Linked DNA regions of Pelobacter seleniigenes DSM 18267. The protein of the gene in region 1 interacts with the protein of each later gene in a pairwise test. Links are inferred from orthologs where the notes say so. Each region holds a gene or a part of one and is shown in the gene's direction. Other genes may lie near its edges.

The links. The genes of interacting proteins can lie anywhere in the genome.
Region 2: the proteins of rlmN (region 1) and ftsZ interact in binary tests that used the Escherichia coli proteins (3 or more experiments, as listed by UniProt). The link is inferred for Pelobacter seleniigenes DSM 18267 from one-to-one orthologs.

What each region holds. Positions count from the first base shown.
Region 1 is NZ_JOMG01000004.1:474,510-482,805, forward strand. The notes cover bases 2,517-5,420. They hold rlmN (dual-specificity RNA methyltransferase RlmN), read left to right. Parts: upstream 2,517-3,394; coding sequence 3,395-4,447; downstream 4,448-5,420. Other genes in these bases: N909_RS0119140 (XTP/dITP diphosphatase), read left to right, coding at 2,517-2,745; ndk (nucleoside-diphosphate kinase), read left to right, coding at 2,787-3,200; mtnP (S-methyl-5'-thioadenosine phosphorylase), read left to right, coding at 4,620-5,420. Also shown: N909_RS0119125 (DHH family phosphoesterase), read left to right, coding at 1-98; N909_RS0119130 (N-acetylmuramoyl-L-alanine amidase family protein), read left to right, coding at 319-1,422; rph (ribonuclease PH), read left to right, coding at 1,409-2,146; more of N909_RS0119140, read left to right, coding at 2,143-2,516; more of mtnP, read left to right, coding at 5,421-5,498; N909_RS0119160 (PfkB family carbohydrate kinase), read left to right, coding at 5,508-6,422; N909_RS0119165 (hypothetical protein), read left to right, coding at 6,571-7,071; N909_RS0119170 (tetratricopeptide repeat protein), read left to right, coding at 7,089-7,847; N909_RS0119175 (response regulator), read left to right, coding at 7,884-8,296.
Region 2 is NZ_JOMG01000004.1:129,281-135,640, forward strand. The notes cover bases 1,934-4,867. They hold ftsZ (cell division protein FtsZ), read left to right. Parts: upstream 1,934-2,775; coding sequence 2,776-3,960; downstream 3,961-4,867. Other genes in these bases: ftsA (cell division protein FtsA), read left to right, coding at 1,934-2,632; N909_RS24875 (response regulator), read left to right, coding at 4,292-4,867. Also shown: N909_RS0117560 (D-alanine--D-alanine ligase), read left to right, coding at 1-527; N909_RS0117565 (cell division protein FtsQ/DivIB), read left to right, coding at 539-1,387; more of ftsA, read left to right, coding at 1,403-1,933; more of N909_RS24875, read left to right, coding at 4,868-6,360. UniProt on the Escherichia coli protein: Essential cell division protein that forms a contractile ring structure (Z ring) at the future cell division site. The regulation of the ring assembly controls the timing and the location of cell division.

The sequences.
Region 1 (8,296 bases):
CTGCCGCGCAGAACGAATTGGAAAATTTGCTGACGGAGAGAATGTGCAAAGCATTGAATCTGCCATTGACCGATCCCGAACCGCTTATTTGCCAATGAATGCCGCGGCCTCAACAAGACAGTCCAGAAGAGACCTTGTTCGCCCCATTCCCAGACAACAGCTGCGGCAGTGGCGACCGGTAAATACCGACATGTCCACAATTGAATTTTCTGCATCCGCCGTTGTTGCAAACGTGCTGCCGTTCCCTGAGTGCCCCGTCCCGGATTGACATTGTCTTTGCAGCTGAGCTATAACCAAGCGGTTTTTACAGGAGTCCCGATGCGTGTTTTTTTTCTTATATGCTGTTTTCTCGGCCTAGGGGTGTTGCCTGGCGTTGCTCAGGCTGCAGTGGATATGGGGTTGCGGGGGAAAGATCCGCTGCGCATCGAAGATGTTTATCAGCAAAAAGGGGTTCCTTATATCGCCATTGAAGACGCCCTTGATGTCGTCGGTCTGAAAGGCCACTGGAATTCCATTGACCATACTTTCAAGATCCAGACGCGCAGAGGTTGGGCTGAAATCTCCCCGGCCAGCAGCTACATGAAGCTCGGAGATGAATTCTATCCGCTGAAAGACAAACCCCGCTTTATTGACGGGCGTTTGCGCGTGACCGATAGCTTCATCCTCAATCAGCTCTCCCAACTGGCCGGACAGCCGGTCTATTTCCGTAATCTGGACCCCGACGCAGACAGCGTTCCGGAAGAAAAAAAGAACAGTCTTGAACAGCTGTTTTCGTTTTTGCTCAACCGCAAACCAGCGGCCAGCGGACCTTTGATCAGGGCGGTGGCCCTGGACCCGGGGCACGGCGGGCTGGATACCGGGGTGTTGGCAGCGTCCGGTTATAAGGAAAAGGAGTTGAACCTGGCAGTGGCCGAAAAATTGGCCAAGCAGTTGAAGATGAAGCTGGGCATTCCGGTTTATCTCAGCCGCGACGGCGATTACGAACTGGCCGTGGACCAACGGCTCAAAGCCGCGTCCGGAGAGGATGTCGATGCCTGGATTCTGCTCCACGCACAATCCTCCTTTTCCCCATTGATTCATGGGGTCAATCTGTTTATCCGCCCGGAGCAACCGACGTCGAAATCCGGCGCCGAAGATGATGCCGTCAAGGTGAGAAGCCACAGTTTTCTCCTGGCCTCACAAGTGGCCCTGGCGCTGCGGTCAAGTGCTGTCGAGGTGCAGGGGATTTATCCGTCGAATCGGTTGTCCCTCGGCCAGGGCAACCTGCCGACCGTTTTGATCGAACTTGGTTATCTGAGTAATTCCGCTGAGGAAAAACAACTGGAAGATGCTGAATACCAACGACAATTAGCTGAAGCTATTTTTAATGGAATCAAGAATTACGCCATGCAAATGAAGGAGCAGCAGAATGCAGCAAAATAAATTCGAGCGCAACGATCAACGGCCGGCCAATCAGTTGCGCCCGATCGATTTTCAACGTCATTTTACCAAATATGCAGAAGGCTCGGTGCTGATCTGTTGCGGCGAAACCAAAGTCCTGTGCAATGCTTCCGTTGAAGAACGGGTGCCCCCGTTTATGCGCGGCGAAGGGAGGGGCTGGGTGACCGCCGAATACAGCATGCTGCCCCGGGCAACCCATTCCCGCTCCATGCGCGAAGCTGCGAAAGGTAAGTTGTCGGGAAGGACCCAGGAAATTCAGCGGCTGATCGGCCGCTCATTGCGGGCGATCACCGATCTCAAGGCCCTTGGCGAAAGAACCATCCAGATCGATTGCGATGTACTGCAGGCCGACGGGGGAACCCGGACCGCTTCGATTACCGGGGCCTATGTGGCTTTGCACGATGCGCTTGCCGGTCTGGTCGATGCTGGCCAGTTGAAAAGTATTCCGCTGCTGGACAGTGTCGCCGCCATCAGTGTCGGGATTGTCGGCGGGCAACCGCTGCTGGATCTGAACTATGCAGAAGATTCTTCTGCCGATGTTGACATGAACTTTGTCATTACCGGTTCCGGAAAGTTTGTCGAGGTGCAGGGGACCGCAGAAGAGGAGCCCTTTTCTTTGCAGGAGCTCGATCTGTTACGGGACTTGGCGCTGCAGGGCTGTTCCGATCTGGCCCTGTTGCAGAAACAGGCGCTGCAGCTCTCATGAAATTGCTCGTGGCCACCGGCAACGCCGGCAAGTTAAAGGAAATTCGCAGTCTGCTGGCAGATTGTCCCATTGAAATTATCGGTCTTGATCAATTGCAGAATCCCCCTGAGGTTGTGGAGGATGGTGATACTTTTACCGCTAACGCCTGCAAGAAGGCCCGGGAGATGGCGGCCTTCAGTCAGCTGCTGACCCTGGCCGATGACAGCGGGCTGGTGGTGTCCGGTCTGGATGGCGCACCCGGAGTTCATTCCGCACGCTATGCCGGAGAGCAGGGTAACGACGAGGCCAATAACCGCAAACTGCTTGAGGCGATGGCGTCGCTGCCTGATCATGAGCGACAGGCGGCCTTTCATTGTGTGATGGCCCTGGCCTGGCCGGACGGTCGGTGCGAAACTTTTACCGGGACGGTGTCGGGAATCATTCTGCATGAGAAAAGAGGCGCCGGGGGCTTTGGCTATGACCCGCTGTTTCTGGTTCCCGAATACGGCAAGACCACAGCGGAGCTGCCCCTCGACATTAAAAATCGGATCAGTCACCGGGGCAATGCGTTACGCCAAGTCATCCCCCTGCTGCGCGAGCTGGCCGGTCAACAGGATTGATTTAGTGACAGGATGTTACCCATTTTCTTCCGGAGGATACCATGGAAAGAACGTTCGCAATTATTAAGCCTGATGCTTTTGCCGCCGGGGACGCCGGCAAAATTCTGGCCCGGATTTACGCTGAGGGATTCAAGGTTGTTGGTTTGAAAAAACTTTATCTGAGCAAGGTTGAAGCCGAAGGCTTCTACGCTGTTCACAAAGAACGACCCTTTTTCGGAGAACTGACCGACTTCATGAGCAGTGGCCCGTGCCTGGTCATGGCCCTGGAAGCGGACAACGCGATTCTGAAATGGCGGGAGCTGATGGGGGCAACCAACCCGGCCGAGGCTGCTGAAGGGACTCTGCGCAACGAATTCGGCACCTCTATCGGTGAAAATGCCACCCATGGTTCCGATGCCCCGGAAACCGCCGCTTTCGAATTGGGCTACTTTTTTAACGGGCTGGAATTACTCTAACCTTTCCTTTTGTTGTGGATCTTTCCCAGCCCTTGCTGAAACCGGGTGGGTAAGGTTCAGGTTTGCTGACAATGACCTTGTCAGCCGGCAAGCCCTTCGGTAGAATTCCGGAGGGCGTTTTTCTTTCATCGGCGTATCCTATGGCCATCTTTCATCATGGCCATCCAATCGGGACGCTGGACATAGAGGTTTTATTGAGTTCGGAAAAAGTAGATTTAAAAAGCATGACCCGGCAGCAGCTGGAAGAATTCCTGGCTCGACTCGGCAAGGAAAAGTACCGCACCAAGCAACTGCTGCGCTGGATCTACCAGCGGCATGTCTATGATTTTGAAGAGATGACGGATCTTGCCAAGGACTTTCGCAAGCGACTTGCAAAAAGCGCTTTTATTTCCCGGTGTCGCCCGGAAGCTGTTCAGGATAGTCAGGATGGAACCAGGAAGTATCTATTCCGACTGGCTGACGGTGAAACCGTTGAAGCGGTCAGAATCCCCATGGAAGAGGGGCGAGCTACCCTGTGTCTGTCAACTCAGGTTGGTTGTGCCATGGGCTGTCGCTTCTGTATGACCGGCACTTTCGGCCTGGTTCGCAATCTGGAAGCGGCCGAGATCGTCAATCAGGTCTGTGCTGCGCAGGAAGATGGGCCGGTTGGCAATATTGTCCTGATGGGAATGGGGGAGCCTCTGCACAACATCGATAATGTGGTGCAGGCATTGGAGATCCTCTATCTTGACGACGGCCTCGGTTATGGCACCCGACGGGTCACCCTGTCCACCTGCGGCCTGGTCCCGGAGATTCGCCAATTAGGTCACCGTATCAAGGTGAACCTGGCGGTTTCGCTGAATGCCACCACGGATGAACTGCGTGACCAGTTGATGCCGGTCAACCGCAAATATCCTTTGGCTGAGTTGCTGGCCGCATGTCGGGATTTCGCAGTCGAAACCCGCCAACGGGTCACCTTTGAGTATATCCTCATCAACGGGGTCAACGATTCCCTCGCCGATGCAAAGCGGCTGGTTTCCTTGCTGCACGGGGTGCGCTGTAAGGTCAATCTGATTGCTTTCAACCCCCATCCCGGGAGTGAATTTAAAGCACCGGGCGAAGCTGCGGTGAAAGAGTTTCAGAGCTATCTGCTGCAGCGCAACATTGTTGCTACATTACGGGCCAGTAAAGGGCAGGATATCGCCGCGGCTTGTGGCCAACTGAAAGGTCAGCTGGCAGGAGTCAAGGTCAACAGGGTCTCGGGATGATGAGCGCCGCTGCTGCCAGCGGGCAGAGGCGCGGTTATGAACTGCCAGGTCTGACGTTGGCGTTTTGGGCAAGGTGATGCTTGCAGAAAAAATATGCCTTGGCCCGATGAGGGCCGAGTCTTCACTATTATAGATTGTGTGTGTTCATTTTTTACAGAGAGGACATTTAATTATGCAGGAACCGGTGATCGGTGTTATAGGTGGAAGCGGTCTCTATGAGATCGAAGGGCTGACCGAAGTCCAGGAAGTGACGATGGAAACCCCCTTCGGAGCGCCTTCCGATGCTTTTATTACCGGCCGGCTTGGTTCGGCGCGGATGGTCTTTCTCCCCCGCCACGGTCGCGGGCATCGACTTCTTCCTTCGGAAGTCAATTATCGGGCGAATATCTACGGCCTTAAAAAACTTGGTGTTGAACAGATTATCTCGGTGTCGGCCGTTGGCAGTATGCGTGAGGATATAGTCCCGGGTGATATTGTGGTTCCGGACCAGTTTTTCGATCGTACCCAGGGAAAAAGGGCTTCGACCTTTTTCGGCAACGGCGTTGTCGGGCATGTTCAGTTTGCCGACCCGGTCTGTGCCGATCTTTCCCAACTGCTGGTTGCGGCAGCCCGGGAGGTTGGTGCAACGGTTCATAGCGGCGGAACCTATATCTGTATAGAAGGGCCGAACTTTTCGACCCGGGCCGAATCGAACATTTTCCGTTCCTGGGGCGTTGACATTATCGGCATGACCAACCTGCCGGAGTCACGCCTGGCCCGGGAAGCGGAAATCTGCTATGGCACAATTGCCCTGGCCACTGACTATGACTGCTGGCATGATGGCCATGACGATGTTTCGGTGGAGGCGGTCATCGCCATCATCAAGCAGAATGTGGCCACGGCGCGCAATATCATCAAGACCGCTGTTGAAAAGATTGTTGCCCAACGCTCGCAACGCAGTTGCGCCTGCGCTGAGGCTTTAAAATACGCCATCATGACCGATAACCGCTTGATTCCGGAGGAAACGCTGCAGGCGTTGGAACCGATTATCGGCAAATATGTTTCCAGGTAAGGACAAACCATGAGCATCCTTGTTGTCGGCAGTGTTGCCTTTGATTCAGTCACCACCCCGTTTGGTGAGGCGGATGATGTCCTGGGCGGTTCGGCCAGCTATTTTTCCACCTCGGCGAGTTTTTTTACCGATGTTCAGCTGGTGGCCGTGATCGGCGAAGACTTCCCTCAGCAGCATATCGATTTCCTGACCAGCCGCAATATTGACCTGAGTGGCCTGCAGACCAGCCCGGGTAAGACATTCCGCTGGAAAGGGCGCTACGAATATGACCTGAACGAGGCCCACACCCTGGACACCCAGCTTAATGTGTTCGAATCTTTCAAGCCGCAGCTGCCGGAAAATTTCCGGGATGCTGAATATGTTTTCCTTGCCAATATCGATCCGGAATTGCAACTGGACGTTCTGCAGCAGGTCAGAAACCCGAAATTCATCGCCTGTGATACCATGAATTTTTGGATCGATGGCAAACGTGAAGAACTGATTCGCACCCTGGGGAAAGTGGATATCCTGATTATTAATGAAGCGGAAGTCAGGCAATTGGCCGAAGAGCCGAATCTGATCAAAGCGGCACAGATCGTGCGCGGATTCGGGCCCCGGACTCTGGTGGTCAAGCGTGGGGAATACGGCATTCTGATGTTTTCGGAAGGATCGACCTTTGCGGCGCCGGCTTATCCACTGGATGAAGTGTTTGATCCGACCGGCGCTGGCGATACCTTTGCCGGCGGGTTTGTCGGCTATTTGGCAGCCACGCGGAACCTGGATGAGGCAAATATGCGCAAAGCGACGGTGTTCGGCACGGTTATGGCGTCTTTTACCGTTGAAAAATTCAGCCTTGACCGCCTGAAGGAGCTCGACCACCGGGATATTTCTGATCGTTACCGTAAAATTAAACTATTGACCGATTTTGCTGACCTGGACGGATAACGCCCGCGGCTTGGCGATGGGGGAGCGCACGGTAGCAACCGCTGTACGCCGCCGGGCGGTCGCTGCTGGCCGGCCCTGAAAGATTATGGATTTTGTTTGCAGACGTTCCGGGAGACCCTTTCCCTGACCCCGTTCACGGAGGAGACTGATGTTTATCCAGCACAAAAGTTTGACCAGTCTGAACCTTCCGGCTGAAAAGATAACCCACCTTCATGCTGCGTCCAGCAATGTTCAGCTGGCTTTTGCAGGGTTCCCCCCGCAGCTGTGCAGTGCCTATCTGATCCTGGCCTCGAGTGGCCAGAAGAGCCTGGTACTGATTGCCTTCTATCTCGTCGAGAGTGGGAGTTCCATCTTTTTTGTCCCTCAAAAAGGCGAAGTGACCAGCGATAAAGCTCAACAGCTATATGAAGAGGGGATTTTTTTCGTAGAATCCATGGGGTTTACTCTTACTGAAACGGATTTCCATCTGAAATCTCTGGAGAAGAAGCAGGATTACTGGAAAGCCTTGCCGATTTGCAGGCCATCCCGCACAAAAGCTGCTGTGGCCGGAAAGGCGGTGGCGCAAAATTCTGCTGGCAGCGACTATGATAGCGCATTGCTTCAGTCCCAAAGTCTGGCGAGCCTGGGACGTTTTCTCGGCGCCATGTAATCTGTCGGAGGACCGAAATGAGAAGAATCGAAAGAACCCTGGTGCTGATCTGTGTTTGCCTGCTTTGTTCCTGCGCGGCGACAACACAAGTCGAAAAACAGCATCAGGCTGATATGCATTATAAATTGGCCATAGCACATCTGCAGAGCAATAATCCGACTTATGCTCTGAAGGAGTTGTTAACCGCGGTCAAACTGGAACCGAACAGCAGCTCCATTCAAGTTGCGCTGGCGCAGGCCTATCAGCAGAAACAAGCCTATCAAGAGGCTGAGAAGCATTATTTCAAGGCACTGGAACTGGAACCGGACAATCCGCGCTACCAAAACAATCTGGCTTCGCTTTATCTGGATATGGGAGAGTGGGACAAGGCCATCGAATATTTCGACAAAGCGGCCAATAATCTGTTGTTTTTAAATGTGCACATTGCGGTTACCGGCAAAGGGTACGCTTACCTGCAGAAAAAAGATTATGTCAACGCGCTGGCTGCCTTCAAGGAGGCCGCCAGGATAGCCCCGCGTTATGCCCCGGCCTATTTTCACGAGGCCGATGTTTACCATGCCCTTGGCAAACCGGATTTGGAACTGAAGTCTTTGGAAAAAGCTGTTGAATTTGCTCCGCAGTATCTGGAGGCCCGTTATCGACTGGCGACCTTGTTGATCAAAAAGCATTCCACTGAGGATGCCAGGAAACAATTGCAAGCGATCATTAACGTGGCCCCGTTGTCCGAATGGGGACAGAAAGCAAAAGATCTGCAGGATGCTCTGGATGTGCTTTGAATCTGATGCTGTTTTCTTTCTGGGAGGCGTGGTCAGATGATCATTCAATGCCCTGAATGCCAGGCCCGCTATCGTATCAAAACCAACGACCGTCCTCTGGCTGCCGCCAAGGTCACCTGTCCGAAATGCGGCGTTCGTTTTGCGATCGCCAACGGTGCCGATGAAGCTCGGTCCCGGGCGGCCATCCCGAATATTCTGGTGGTTGACGATGCCCGGTTTTTCCGGGAATTGATCTCGGATCTGCTGGCCGATCGCCAGGCTCATATCCTGATGGCCGAAAGCGCCCGCCAGGCCTGGGAGGCATTGCAGCGCAACAAAGTTGATCTGTTGATTGTCGATGTCAATCTGCCTGATCTGAACGGCTTCAATCTGATAGAAAAAATCCGTGCCGATGGCAAACTTCGCGAGATCAAGATTCTCTGTATCAGTGGAGTCCATCGCAAGGAAAT
Region 2 (6,360 bases), 350 kb from region 1 along the record:
CGCGTTGTCAGCAGCTGCCGTTGATCGTCAAACCTTCACGAGAGGGATCGACCATCGGCATCACCATCGCCCGGACCGCAGACGTGCTTCGGCAGGGGATTGCTGCTGCTGCCGAACTCGACGGAACCGTGCTGGTGGAAGATTTCATCGACGGGGATGAGCTGACCGTATCGGTGCTGAATGGCAAAGCCCTGCCGATCATCAAGATCGTTCCCAAGAGCGGTTTTTATGATTACCAGGCCAAGTATTTCTCCGGCGATACCGCCTATCTGCTGCCCGCACCCATTGATGCGGAAGTTTATCAGCAGGTCCAGCGGGCCGCCGAAGCCGCTTATCGGGCCCTCGGTTGTCGAGGTGCCGCCCGGGTCGATTTCATGCTGCGGGAGCGTGAATACTATTGCATCGAAGTCAATACCATTCCGGGGATGACCGAAACCAGCCTGCTGCCCAAGGCCGCTGCGGCCGCGGGGATCGCCTTTCCGCAGCTGGTTGAAATGTTGTTGGACGACGCGGATCTGGACAAATAAGAGTTGAGACCATGCGTGATCTGAAAAGTCATCAACAGAAGACCAGGAAAGTGCGCAGGAATCGCCGCAAGCAGGAGCGCAAGCCCCTCGAAGTGCGTAAATTCCTGCATCGCGCTTTACGTGTCGGGGTGGCCCTGTTCAGCGCCGCTTTAGTGGTGGTGGGCGGGTTCTTCCTGGTCCAGCTGCTGATGGCTTCGGACATGTTTCGCATCGACACTATCGATGTGACCGGCAATACCCGGCTGACTCGGGAACAGATCGTGCTGTTGTCGGATATTGAGCCCGGGGTCAATACTTTCAGCCTGGATCTGGGCATGATCGGGCACAAAATCGAGGAAAACCCCTGGGTAAAGCAAGCCCGGGTGCAGCGGATTTTTCCGCGCCAGGTCAAAATTACCCTGGTTGAACGTAAGCCGGTGGCGATTATCAACCTCGGCTACCTGTATTACCTTGATGACCATGGCGAGATTTTCAAGGTCCTGGACAGCAGCGACCAACTGGATTTTCCGGTGGTGACGGGATTCGATTATGAGCGTGCCCAGCAGCATGAAACTGAATATGCCCAGTTGCTGAAGCAGATTGTGACGCTGATTGCCGATCTGAAGCAACGCAAGACCCTCAATCTGGCACAGGTCTCGGAAATTCACCGGACCGCTGAAAACGGTCTGACCCTGTTGACCATGAACGGCGGCGTCGCCATTAAGCTGGGCTGGGACCATTTTGCCAGGAAGATCGATCGCCTGGAACAGATTTATGCCCAGCTGCAGCCCAAGCTGCCGATCCTCGATTACATAGATCTCAATGTTGATGAAAAAGTCATTGTTCGAATACAACGGTCGAAAACTTCGGCCAAAAGCTGATACCAAGGGGGTGTCATGAGCAAGAAAACTGAAAATTTGATCGTCGGCCTGGATATCGGGACCACCAAGATCTGTTGCATTGTCGGCAACATGACGGAGGACGGTCTGGAGATTGTCGGTATCGGTACCAGCCCGTCAAAGGGATTGCGCAAAGGTGTGGTCATCAATATTGAAAGTACTGTCGCCGCAATCCAGAAAGCGATTCGCGAAGCTGAACTGATGGCCGGCTGCGAGATCAAATCGGTTTACGCAGGAATTGCCGGCGGTCACATCAAGGGGCTCAATTCCCAAGGGGTGATTGCCATCAAGAACCGCGAGGTCACCACCGAAGATTTGCAGCGGGTTATCGATGCGGCAAAAGCGATAGCGATACCGATGGACCGCGAAGTTCTGCATATTCTGCCCCAGGAATTCATCATCGATGATCAGGACGGCATCCGCGAACCCTTGGGGATGAGCGGGGTCCGCCTGGAAGCCAAGGTCCATATCGTGACCGGTGCGGTGGCCAGCGCCCAGAATATCATTAAGAGCTGTAACCGGGCCGGGGCGGATGTCGCCGATATCGTTCTGGAGCAACTGGCCAGCAGCGAGGCGGTGCTCTCCCCGGATGAAAAGGAGCTCGGGGTGGCCCTGGTTGATATCGGCGGCGGAACCGCCGACATCGCCATCTTCTCGGAAGGGGCGATCAAGCATACCTCGGTCCTCTCCATCGGCGGCGACCACCTGACCAATGACATCGCCGTCGGCCTGCGCACCCCCATGGCGGAAGCTGAGAAGATCAAACAGGCTTATGGCTGCTGCCTGACCTCCATGGTCGGCAAGGATGAAACCATCGAAGTCCCTTCGGTGGGCGGGCGCGAACCACGCATTCTGTCCCGGCAGCTGCTGGCCGAGATCCTTGAGCCGCGGGTGGAAGAAATCTTTTCCCTGGTCAACCGGGAGATTATCAAGAGCGGTTACGAGGATCTGATCGCTTCCGGCGTGGTCATCACCGGCGGCAGTGCCATTCTGCCGGGGATGCCGGAGCTGGCCGAACAGGTCTTCAATCTTCCGGTGCGGCGTGGAAAACCCTTGAATATCGGTGGGTTGGTTGATGTTGTTGCCTCGCCCATCTATGCCACCGGAGTCGGCCTGGTCAAGCATGGCAGCATGAACACCAAGGTGCAGACCTTCAAAGCGGGTGATGCCAACCTGTTTGAGCGGGTTTCACGCCGGATGAAGGAATGGTTCAGTGAGTTTTTCTGATAAATAATTATTATATAATTACTTGTCTATTTAGTTGAATTTTGGTAACTTATAGTAACTTGTATATAACCAGTTTTCGGGGTCGCGGAGAAACCGGAAACACAGCAACAGGGGAGGGCATTATGCCTAATCAAGAGGGAGTCATGTTTCAGTTTGAAGAGAATCTCGATCAGGTTGCGAGAATCAAAGTGATCGGCGTCGGTGGTGGCGGAGGCAATGCCGTTAACACCATGATCCGCTGCAAGGTCGACGGGGTCGAATTTCTTGCGGCCAACACCGATGCACAAGCGCTCCGCAAAAGCGAAGCGTCCATGAAAATTCAGCTTGGTTCCGGACTGACCAAAGGGCTCGGAGCGGGCGCCAATCCGGAAATCGGTCGTCAGGCTGCGGAGGAGGACCTGTCCCGCCTGGTCGAATTGTTCACCGGTGCCGATATGATCTTTGTTGCTGCCGGGATGGGCGGTGGGACCGGAACCGGTGCCGCACCGGTCATTGCCAAGGCTGCCAAAGAGGCCGGGGCGCTGACCGTTGGGGTGGTGACCAAACCCTTCTCCCGGGAAGGTCGGCAACGCATGCAGCGCGCCGATGAAGGGATCGCCCAATTGCGTGAGGTGGTTGATTCGCTGGTGGTGATTCCCAACGATCGCCTGCTCGGCCTGGCTGGTAAAAACATGAGCATCCTGGATGCCTTCAAGCCCGCCGACGATGTGCTGCGGCAGGCGGTGCAGGGGATTTCAGATCTGATTACCACCGAAGGCCTGATCAACGTCGACTTTGCCGACGTGCGCACCGTCATGAGTAACCGCGGTATGGCCATGATGGGGATCGGTATGGCCGAAGGCGAACGCCGCGCTGCCGAAGCCGCCCACAGTGCCATCAGCAGCCCGTTGTTGGAAGAGGTCGATATCTCCGGCGCCATGGGTGTGCTGGTCAATATCTCCGGTTCGTCCAACATGACCATGGAAGAATTTGAAGAAGCCTCCACCATCATTCATGAAAAAGTCCACGAAGACGCCAATATCATTGTCGGTCTGGTCATCGACGAAAGCCTTGGCGATAACATCAAGATCACCGCGATAGCGACCGGTTTCGGCGACCCTCAGGAAGAAAAGAAGAAGGTCTCCGACATCATTGATCAACGTGCCCAGATGTTGGCCCAGGCCAGCAGCAAGATCGATCTTGACATCCCGACCCATATTCGTAATCAACAACCGACCGGCGTCCCTTACGGCCGCAGGACCCGCGATCTGCCCAGCCAGCCGCGTGATCTGTTTGTTGACGACGAGCAGTTTGATATCCCGACCTTTCTCAGACGTCGGGTTGATTGATTCGTCCCGTTTTTTACATCGATCCTGTTATTTTCTGCACTGCCTTGCAGATGCATTGAAAGAGTATTGCCTCTGTCATGAACGCCGGTTCTCCGCCCGGCAGATGTACAGCAGTCTGTACATTGTTATGTACTCCCGACGACTCCCTCGTCCAAGGGGCCATTGTGGCCCCTTTTCTTTTTTTCTGTGCAATGGTTTAATATAAGCGTCTTGTCTGCTCGATGCCCACTTGGCCGTTCTCCAGGTGAGAGGAACGGATGTTCCACGGCGATCTGTTGCTACGCCCTGATCATTCAAGGGAAGCTCTTATATTGTTCTGATGGGAGGGAACATGGCGTTTCAGTTTCAACGACGAAACGACGACCCATGGATCAAACGGTTTGCGATGATTTGGGGGGTGTGCCTGGTTCTGATCGGCTTGGGCACCTGGGGATTATACAATTCCCTCTATCGCCAGGAGCTGATCCAACTCAAGGCCGAGTTGACCCGGAATCTTGATCTCAGTGAATTTTACCTCAAAAAAGAGTTGCACGACTTAACCGGTGACCTTGCGTTGCTTTCGTCCAGCAGCGTTTTAAGGACCTATCTCGATAGCCCCTCCTTCGTTGCCCGCCACAATCTGGAAACCCGTTTCAGCGATTTTGTCAACCTGCGCCACCATTACGACCAGATCCGTTTGTTAGCCCCGGACGGTATGGAAGTGATCAGGGTGAACGCCCTGCCGGGGAAGGCGGTCATTGTTGGGGATGAAGAACTGCAGGACAAATCGCAACGCTATTACTTCCGGCAGGCCATCGCCTTACCCCCGGGGGTTTTCTATGCTTCCCCCCTGGACTTGAGCGTAGAAAATGGAGCGATCGAACTCCCCTACAAGCCGATGATCCGGGTGGCTATGAAGCTCATCGACACCCGCAATCAGGTTGCCGGAGTGCTGGTGTTAAACTACCTGGCTGAAAACCTGCTGCAAGGGCTGAACGATATTTTTCCGACCAGTCAGGGGCAGGTTCAGCTCATTAACGGAGAAGGCTTCTATCTCAAGGGGCCCACTCAGGAAAAAGAGTGGGGCTTCATGCTGCCGACACGGCGGGAGTTCAATTTGGCCACAGAAGAACCGGACCTGTGGGCACAGATTAATGCCTCACCCCGCGGCTACTTTTTCAGTGAGCAGAGGCTCTCCGCCTTTCTGTCAGTCAATAGCGCCCAATTCCTCTTTAACCCCCGCATTGAAGAAGTCGCGCCGCAATCAGTTGAGCAACGCTGGACTCTGCTGGAGCGGCTGCCGCCTGGAACCATGCCCCGACTGATGGCTTCCCATGTCCATTCATTGAGGCTCGGCGTGGCAATTCTGGCCGCCATCAGCCTGCTGGGAGCTTATCTCTATGCCCGGGCGGCCCGGTTGCGCGATCAGTTCAATCGCCAATCCGGGCAACTGGTCGCGGCTCTCGATGAATGCCCTCTCGGTCTTGCCATTGCAGGGAAAAACGGCACTATCGATTATGTCAATCAGGGGCTGATGAGTCTGACCGGAAAATCGTCTGCAGAGCTGTTGGGGAAAGGGATATTTGAGCTTGGGGACGCAATTCTCCCCAACGATCAGGCCTCTTCCATTCGGGCGGCCATTGACAACGAGCTGTCCTGGACCGGTCGGTTCAGCGCTACGGGAACGGATCAGGCGACCCTGGAGAAAGAATTGATCTTGTCCCCCCTGGCCCGTGACAAGAAGGATGCCGGCCGGCTGATTCTGATTTTGCGGGATGTGACCCGTGAGGCCGAACTGGAATTCCAGCTGCGGCAGTCGCAGAAGATGGAAACCATCGGCACTATGGCTGGTGGAATTGCTCACAATTTCAATAATAATCTGGCGATTATCCTCGGCAACCTGGAATTGGCTCAACTCAAGATGCAGCGGAATACTGTCGGCACGGAGCATCTGCGCAATGCGTTCATCGCGGCTCAGAGAGCCAGTGACCTGGTCAGAAAAATCATGACCTACAGCCGCAAGGAGCCGCCCCGCTTCCTTCCGGTCCAGTTTTCCAAATGTCTTGCCGAGACGCTGCAGCTGTTAAGATCAACCCTTCCTTCCTCGGTGAAGATTGATACCCACATCGAACTCAAGGATCAGACAATCTATGTGAACGCTGATGCCAATCAACTTCAGGAAGCGATTATCAATATCTGCACCAATGCCGTTTATGCCATGGGGGAAAAAGGCACCCTGACAATTTCATTTAAACGGATTGAACTGCAGCAGGAACAGATTCCGGACCGGTTTAACGCGACCCCGGGGCATTTTGTGCGGCTTGGGATCGAAGATACCGGTTGCGGGATGTCCGCCGCAACAATCGAAAAAATATTTGATCCGTTCTTTACCACCAAAGGAGCGGCAGATGGGACCGGCCT